Regions from separate parts of the Peribacillus sp. NJ11 genome, predicted to be linked through region 2. Evidence: riboswitches for the same ligand, from Rfam matches in the RefSeq annotation. Region 2 holds a riboswitch; the other holds the start of a gene.
What was found. A riboswitch is a leader RNA that binds a small molecule or an ion and turns the genes downstream of it on or off. The one in region 2 is predicted to bind FMN.
Positions count from the first base shown of each region.

Region 1 (4,132 bases), 2.6 Mb from region 2:
GCAGTATGCTCCACTTTTTTTATGCTTATATAAATGACCATTAATGTAGCCAAAAGCGCGATGATAATGAATACGGATAACAAAAAGTGTTCGTAATGCCAAGCCAAAAGCCAGGAACTATTCAGTACACAGCTTAAAGCGAACCAAGGGGAGGATGCCTTATAAACAGGGCTGTTAAGGTGGTTACCTAAAAACTGCCTGATTACCCAAATGGCCAGCAGAAAGTAGATAAAGCCCCATATGGAAAATACATAACCGGCAGGAGTGAAAAGGACATCCAATTTATCAGAGACCTCTCCTGATGTTTGGCCGTTTAATGGCAGGAAATTGGCTAGGAAATTCACTGTTACGACGAATAGAAAGAAAATCAAATTGGTGATGGCAATAAGCATGAGCTTCCTCCTTGTATGAATTGTGACTCCTATAACTTATTCCACCATTTAAGCATGTTTAATCTTTTTGGAGCACATCGGGGGTACTCGGAAATGAATTTCATTTTTCCATATAGAAAGGGATTTCCCGTAGTTAATTAACCATTTAAGTTTAGAAATTTCACATTCACTTTATGGCGATAAAATATTCAAAAATTCATATTAATTTAGTCCTTCGGGTCGTAAGATACCACAGAAAAAAATAAACCGCCTAAACCTTTGTTTTAAAGGGTTTGAGGCGGTTTTTATTTGTTCCATTTTCGTGTTTGGTAGGAAAGGTTGGCACAATTGAAGGGTGCATTGAATCGTATACTCCACATGAAATGCTAGCTTTAATGATAAACTAGAAGCCTTAATGAGGACTTTGTAAATCGTCAAGAAGTTCAACCTGAAGAAGTAGGGAAGTTAACTTTTTATTGTCTGAAAGTAATAACTGATAAAGGTTGTTATTTTTGGTTTGAATACAGAATTAGAAGACGAAAATAAAAGATTGGTCTATGAGGATAAATCACAGATGTTAGAAATAACCAGGCTTATGGGAGATTCATTTTAAAGAACGTGGATAGATAATTTGAAATCATTAAGCATCCATAAATATGGGTGTTTTTTAATTGCCTAAACATACAAACATCCGTTCTGAAATCGGATTCGAATACTCTGAATTTTTGTCCATCATTAGAGCAAAATTCCTAAAGAAAATCTTTATAGATAATATATAAGAAAACCCTCTGAATTCGATTGTAAAGTTATATTATCATCTATTCAATTGGGTGCTTTTTATCTTGGAGAAAGAAGATGTCAATATTTTTATTAATGGGGACAAGCACAAGCGTAAATTTAGTAAATCCATATTATATAACAATACATGATATGGAGATGATTATATGGGAAAACATGGTTGTAAGAAAAAAAAGGATAAAAAGTGTTGTAAAAAAGAGAAACACAGTTGTAAGAAGGTAAAAGATTGTTGTAAGAAAAAAGAGAAAAAGTGTTGTAAAAAAGAGAAACACAGTTGTAAGAAGGTAAAAGATTGTTGCAAGAAAAAAGAGAAAAAGTGTTGTAAAAAAGAGAGTAAAAAGCATTATTTTGAATGGAATAGTAAAATCAAAATCAGGTGGTAAGTACATTCCGATACAATATAGTAGTTTAGTTAATGGTAAGTTGCAAAGCACTAATTGAATTTAAATGGTTTAAATATTGCACTCATTCTGTGGGTGCTTTTTATTTTGGAGAAAGAAGGTGAGGAAATAGTATGGGTAAGCAGGCTTATTACAATAAATACAAACGTGATAAAGAAGCTAAGAAGTTCTATAACTCATCTGGTTTGAAGAAGTGCCGTGCTGTTGTATTGGCAGGAGACAATCATTTATGCCAGGAATGGTGGAAGAAACGGATCACACATGTAGACATGGTCCATCACATATAACTTGCAGCTAACTTGATTTTTAGTATGGCCGAGCTTATGGGCCAAGTCTTTATAGTATCCATTGTGTGGTCCAAACTCTTTTCATTCATTTACATAAACTAGTCATTAACATATTCGAGACTTGGGTTTAAACAAAAAATGTAAAGATTGCGGACATAGTAAATGCAAATGCGAATCTAAACAAGAACAAAAGATAGAGTAAAACGTCGAAGTGGATGTAAACGTACCTGCTAAGGATAAAAAAGGGAATAGGGACCTTCCCTTACACGTGGTTAAAAACGGAAGGATATACAAAGTATCCAAAATTACTTTTTTAAAATGGCTTGATGGAGAAGGGCAAGGAGATTGATTCCTTGTTCTTTTTATTTTGTCGTGGTAATATGTCATTAATTAAAAGTCAATTCAGTGGTAGTTTTTTGGTAGGATACTTGGAAGGAATGAACAATATTCAACAGGACTATAAAACATTTCGATAAATATCATAACCGTAAAAATCCTATTACATAGGCTTTTAAATAACAACATAATACTAGAAAGCGCAGCAATGTGTTGATAGTGTCCTTCGGGGTCGGGTGAAAATCCCAACCGGCGGTGATGAAGAAATTCTAAGCCCGCGAGCCTGATAAAGGCAGGATTTGGTGAGATTCCAAAGCCGACAGTACAGTCTGGATGGGAGAAGGACGTGTGGAACCCAAGTGTATACGTACGCCTAATTTTTCAAAAAAGAAAATATTGGGCTTTTTAGGTATACAGTTTTTTTCACTCATTTCTCCTGCTAACTCCTTAGGTCTTCCTAAGGGGTTTTTTATATTTTATAAAAGGGGGAAAAACATGTTTACGGGAATCATTGAGGATATCGGTACCGTCCATTCCTTGAAAAAAGGAAAAAGCAGTATGGAGCTGTCGATTCGTTCTGAAAAAATCCTTGAAGATGTTCATCTGGGGGATAGTATTTCAGTCAACGGGGTCTGCTTAACGGTAACGTCCTTCACGAAAAGTTTATTTACGGTCGATGTGATGCCGGAAACGGTCAAAGCTTCCTCGATCCGGACGTTAAAGTTGGGATCACCTGTGAATCTCGAACGAGCCATGAGTGCACAGGGAAGGTTTGGCGGTCATTTTGTTTCAGGTCATATCGACGGAACCGGAACAATCATAAAAAAAGAACGAAAAGAAAACGCCGTATATTATGTAATCCAATTGGAAGAAGGGCTCAGTACCTTTTGCATTCCAAAAGGATCTGTAGCCATTGATGGAACGAGCTTGACGATATTTGGAATCGAACGAAACCTTTTGACTGTATCACTGATTCCATTGACTCATCAGGACACCGTATTGGGGCAAAAAGCGGCTGGCGATATAGTTAACATCGAAAATGACATGATAGGGAAATATATTATACATCAAATGAAAACTGGTGATTCAAAACCAGGGTTGAATTTAGAGTTTTTGGCAGAGCACGGATTCTAATAAAAGGGCGGTGTAATGATGTTCCATACAATTGAAGAAGCGATCGAAGATTTGAAAGCTGGCAAGATAGTAATCGTATCCGATGATGAAGATCGTGAAAATGAAGGGGATTTTGTCTTGTTGGCCGAAAAGGCGACGCCGGAAGCGATTAATTTCATGGCGACTCATGGACGAGGTTTGATTTGTACAACCATTACTGAAGAATTGGCAGGGAAATTGAACCTGCATCCTATGGTAGGAGAAAATACCGATCATCATGGTACTGCTTTTACTGTTAGTGTCGATCATAAAAGCACTTCCACAGGAATCAGTGCTTTTGAACGGTCATTGACGATACTTGAGCTGCTTAAAGAGGATTCGGTCGCTGAAGATTTTCAAAGGCCTGGTCACACTTTTCCGATAGTCGCTAAAGAAGGCGGCGTACTGAGGAGGGCAGGACATACGGAAGCTTCGGTGGATTTGGCAAAGTTATGCGGTGCCGCTCCAGCTGGTGTCATTTGCGAGATCATGAATGAAGATGGATCGATGGCACGCGTATCCGATTTGGAAGTCATCGCTGAGAAATTCAACCTGAAATTCATCACGATAGCCGATTTGATTCGGTTTCTTCAACAAAGTGATACAATCGGGAAACAGGAATTTGAACTGAACATCCCGAATGCTTAAGGAGTTTAGCGCATTTATATGAACAAAAAATGATATCTGTATAATAATTAGGAGGAATTGGACATGGGGAAAATTATTGAAGCACAATTAATCGGATCAGGATTGAAAGTAGGAATCGTTGTAGGAAGATTTAATGAGT
Region 1 covers NZ_JAUCFO010000001.1:548,259-552,390, reverse strand. Annotated here, with positions in the region: gene QUF86_RS02825 (TspO/MBR family protein) at 1-392, opposite strand, end outside; gene QUF86_RS02820 (hypothetical protein) at 1,316-1,552, shown strand; gene QUF86_RS02815 (hypothetical protein) at 1,684-1,857, shown strand; FMN riboswitch at 2,412-2,542, shown strand; gene ribE (riboflavin synthase) at 2,689-3,327, shown strand; partial or broken gene ribB (3,4-dihydroxy-2-butanone-4-phosphate synthase) at 3,346-3,984, shown strand; gene ribH (6,7-dimethyl-8-ribityllumazine synthase) at 4,057-4,132, shown strand, end outside.
Region 1: another riboswitch for FMN. It lies ahead of ribE (riboflavin synthase); the one in region 2 lies ahead of QUF86_RS15565 (ECF transporter S component).

Region 2 (4,132 bases):
TGATTTACCGGATCCGGTTGGCAGCATCGCTAAAGTATGACGGCCGGACATCAATGATTCAACCACTTCTTTTTGTCCTGGACGGAATTCATCAAATCCGAATTTTTCTTTGAGGACTCGTTCTATATTCATCATCCATCACCTAATTTCGCAAGTACAAGCCGTATTTGGAAAAAGCTTATCTGTTTATTATCGACCATATTCTTGATTGCTTTAAGCTTTTTCGTACCAAGTTCCTTAATAGCTGCAGCAATTTCTCTCTCATCCTCGATAGACACATAATCGGATATGGGAAAACCTTTATCCGATAGGACAATTTCAACGAGGTGATCTTCAATGGTGTTGACTTTCAATCGGCGGATTTCAGCTATTTCCCCCAGGTTTTTCCCTGCCTGTATGTATCGTAAAGTAGTCTGTGTAGATTGTGTCAAATGAGGATTCTCACTCTTTTTCCAATCATTGGTTAACGAGGACAAAAGGGGGTATTCCGTTCCCGTTTCCATTTCTGAAAGCATTTGATGCAACGAGTCAAGAAATGTAAAGCGTACATATTGTTCTTCTACATCTTTACTTTTCGCAATCTGTTCAAACGTAAGCCCAATCCTGTTTACCCCAGTTAATTTCAAAATGAAAATGTCTCGTTTCAAATCACTTTGACTTTCTAAAAGGGAAATCAGTTCTTCATATAGATGTTGGGCAATCAACACTCGATCCTGACGATTGGCATGTAAGAATTCCTTTACGAAATATTGGATTTTCGGATTTCGTTGTATCGGATAAAAACGTCTTTCATTGTGGACAATATGGGATATGGTTTGAATGAGTAAGTTTAACCTTCCCCAGAAAACAGGGGTGATATTGTGATACTTCCAACCATTTATATACGTCGGAAAAGGATTATTTTTAAAGTAATCGACTAAAATTCCCTCTCCTTGCAGACTAATTTCATATGCATCTGATTTATCCGTTAAATTAATGTAGTCATGTTTAAGGAACTGTTCAATGTTTTGATTTAATTGCTGACGGGTAAATCGAGGTATTGTCCCAAATATATTCGTTAACCCGAATAAATGGGCATCCTGGATTGTTTGTGACGACTTCTTTCCCTGTAGCATATGGTATATAGCATAAATGGAACGTTCGCCTTGAAATTTTTTTATCGCATATAGAATGATTGCCTGTAGATAATTATTCATGGGACTCACATCCTTGTTTCATTTAACCAATAAACCCATTGTAACAAATATCTGCAAAAATCGCCGTTATTATTGATGAATACAAGGAAAATTATGTGACTAAATGACGAACCATGGTAAGACCCAAGTTAATTATTACGATGTTTTTCGTTGACATTCTACTACATGATAGTTATTATCAATACAATTTCTATTGAAAAGTTTGGCATTCGGTCTTACAATAAGAAAGAGATAATAATCTGAAATAAAAAGATTATCAGTTGTTAATCAACTTAGGAGGGGTTATATTCATGGCTAAATTTACTATTGTGGATAAAGAAACATGCATCGCTTGTGGTGCTTGTGGAGCAGCAGCACCAGATATATATGATTATGATGACGAAGGGATTGCATTTGTTACCCTTGACGATAATGAGGGAATCGTTGAAATTCCAGATGTACTTATAGATGATATGATGGATGCATTTGAAGGATGTCCAACGGATTCTATTAAAGTTGCTGACGAGGCATTTGACGGGGATGCACTAAAATTCGAATAAACGTACAAGCCATTTTCAATCGAGAATGGCTTTTTCTTTTGGCCAATGTAGCTCCACATATTCCCATGCCAAAGACATAAAAAACAACCGGATATGTATATCCGGTTGTTTTTTATATTTCTATCGTCAATGCCATTAAGCATTTTTATATAATGTTTGCTTATTGATCCATGTCTGTAATTTAATGAACAATAACATGAATACAGATGTGATGAGCACGCCTTTAATCACGTTGAAAGGCAAGATTGCCGTCGTGACGAACTTTCTCGACTCGGGTGCCGACATTGCATCCCATCCCATAAAGAAGGTATAAGCCGGTAAAAAGACAAAATAGTTTAACACACTCATAAATACCGCCATGGAAACTGTACCCGCAAGTAAAGCGAACGTCATCCCTTTTTTTGAATTGATTTTATTAAATACATAATAAGTCGGCAAGACGAACAGTATTCCCGCAATAAAGTTAGCGATATGCCCCACTGGTACAGCAGTCAAGGTCCCTGTCATGACAAAATCCAATAGGTTTTTAAGGAATTCAACTAGAATCCCGGCCATCGGACCGAAAATCAATGCCGCCATCAGTGCTGGTATGTCGCTAAAATCAACATTGAGAAAAGGCGGGAATCCTGGAAACGGAAAATTTAAAAGCATTAATAAATAAGAAATGCTTCCCATCATGGCCAGTGTGACCGTTTTTTTCACTTTGTTCTTTTTCATAGTTCTCTCTCCTTCTTTTCCGATCTACCTGAAAAAGAGGTTAGGGTTCCTTAATCATGTTGATGCTCAATAAAAAACCTTTAATTCCAATAGAATTAAAGGGATAAATTAAAGGTTACATCAAACAAACGTTCAGCAAATAACTGTTGAAACGCACTCAGGAACCTCCATCTTCTCCCATCCAGACTATACTGTCGGCTTTGGAATCACACCAAATCCTGCCCATAAGGCTCGCGGGCTTAGAAGAGAATTTCCTTCATCACCGCCGGTGGGGAATTACACCCCGCCCCGAAGATAGACCTATAAAATTTTGTTTTATCTTTCCCATTATATCCGAAATTCCTTTTTTGTGATAGCATTTTTTCTCAGTTGATACATTTAGGATGAATATTGATCTCTTAAAAGAAAAATTGGATACACAAAATTTTAAATAATGAAAATATTTTTTCTTTTAAGGCAATCGATGTTGAAGCCATTAATAGTGCGGCATTAAACATACGATCCAAATGTAATTATTGTTTTAAGCGCTTACAATCAGTGAAGCCAAATTGACACAATTGGCATTTAAATTGTAAAATTAACTGAAATTTAAGATAATTCTTTTCCCTAGGAAGGTGTTTAGACGTGTATCGGATTTTAGTAGCAGATGCCATCAAACCAGAAGGACTCGGACCGCTATCAGAGGCTTCCAATATTCACCTTATTCAGAAGACAGTAGAGGAAGCGGAAAACGAACTTGATCAGATTGATGCAATACTTGTAAGAAGTGCAACGAAGGTTACGGAAGATTTAATGAACCGTATGCCGCAGTTGAAAATTATAGCACGCGCGGGTGTCGGCGTCGATAACATAGACATCCCCGCTGCGACAAAACGCGGGATTGTCGTGGTTAATGCTCCTGACGGCAATACCATTTCAACTGCAGAACATACATTTGCCATGATGGCTTCCTTAATGCGCCATATTCCGCAAGCCTATGCTTCACTGAAGAATGGGGAATGGAAACGTTCTTCATATACTGGAACTGAACTTCGCGGCAAAGTATTAGGTATAGTTGGATTTGGACGTATCGGAGGGGAAATTGCCAAACGTGCTAAAGTGTTTGGGATGGATGTGATTGTCTATGATCCGTTCCTGACTGCTGATCGTGCAAAGAAAATGGCCGTAACGTCCCTGCCGTTAAATGAATTGCTTCCTAAAGCAGACATCATTACTGTACATACTCCACTAACGAATGAAACTAGAGGTTTAATCAATAAAGAAAAACTGCTTACCTGTAAAAAAGGAGTTTATGTACTGAACTGCGCCCGTGGTGGAATTCTAGACGAAGATGATTTATATGAAATGATAGTTGAAGGACATGTTGCAGGGGCGGCGCTGGATGTTTTCGTTGAAGAACCTCCACTTGGCCATAAACTGCTTGAACTGGATAGCGTCATTGCTACACCTCATCTAGGTGCATCTACGAAAGAGGCCCAATTAAATGTAGCCGTACAGGTTGCCCAAGAAGTTTTGACCTATTTCGAAGGAAAACCGGTTTCCAGTTCAATCAACCTTCCAGCGATTTCTAAAGAAGTGTTTGAAAAGGTACAGCCATTCTATCAACTTGTTCAGCAAATGGGATCCATTGCTTCTCAGTGCATGAATGAAGGGATTCAGGAAATCTCCGTTACGTATGCA
Region 2 covers NZ_JAUCFO010000001.1:3,143,508-3,147,639, reverse strand. Annotated here, with positions in the region: gene QUF86_RS15580 (RecQ family ATP-dependent DNA helicase) at 1-132, opposite strand, end outside; gene QUF86_RS15575 (YpbB family protein) at 132-1,196, opposite strand; gene QUF86_RS15570 (ferredoxin) at 1,487-1,735, shown strand; gene QUF86_RS15565 (ECF transporter S component) at 1,871-2,452, opposite strand; FMN riboswitch at 2,618-2,752, opposite strand; gene serA (phosphoglycerate dehydrogenase) at 3,077-4,132, shown strand, end outside.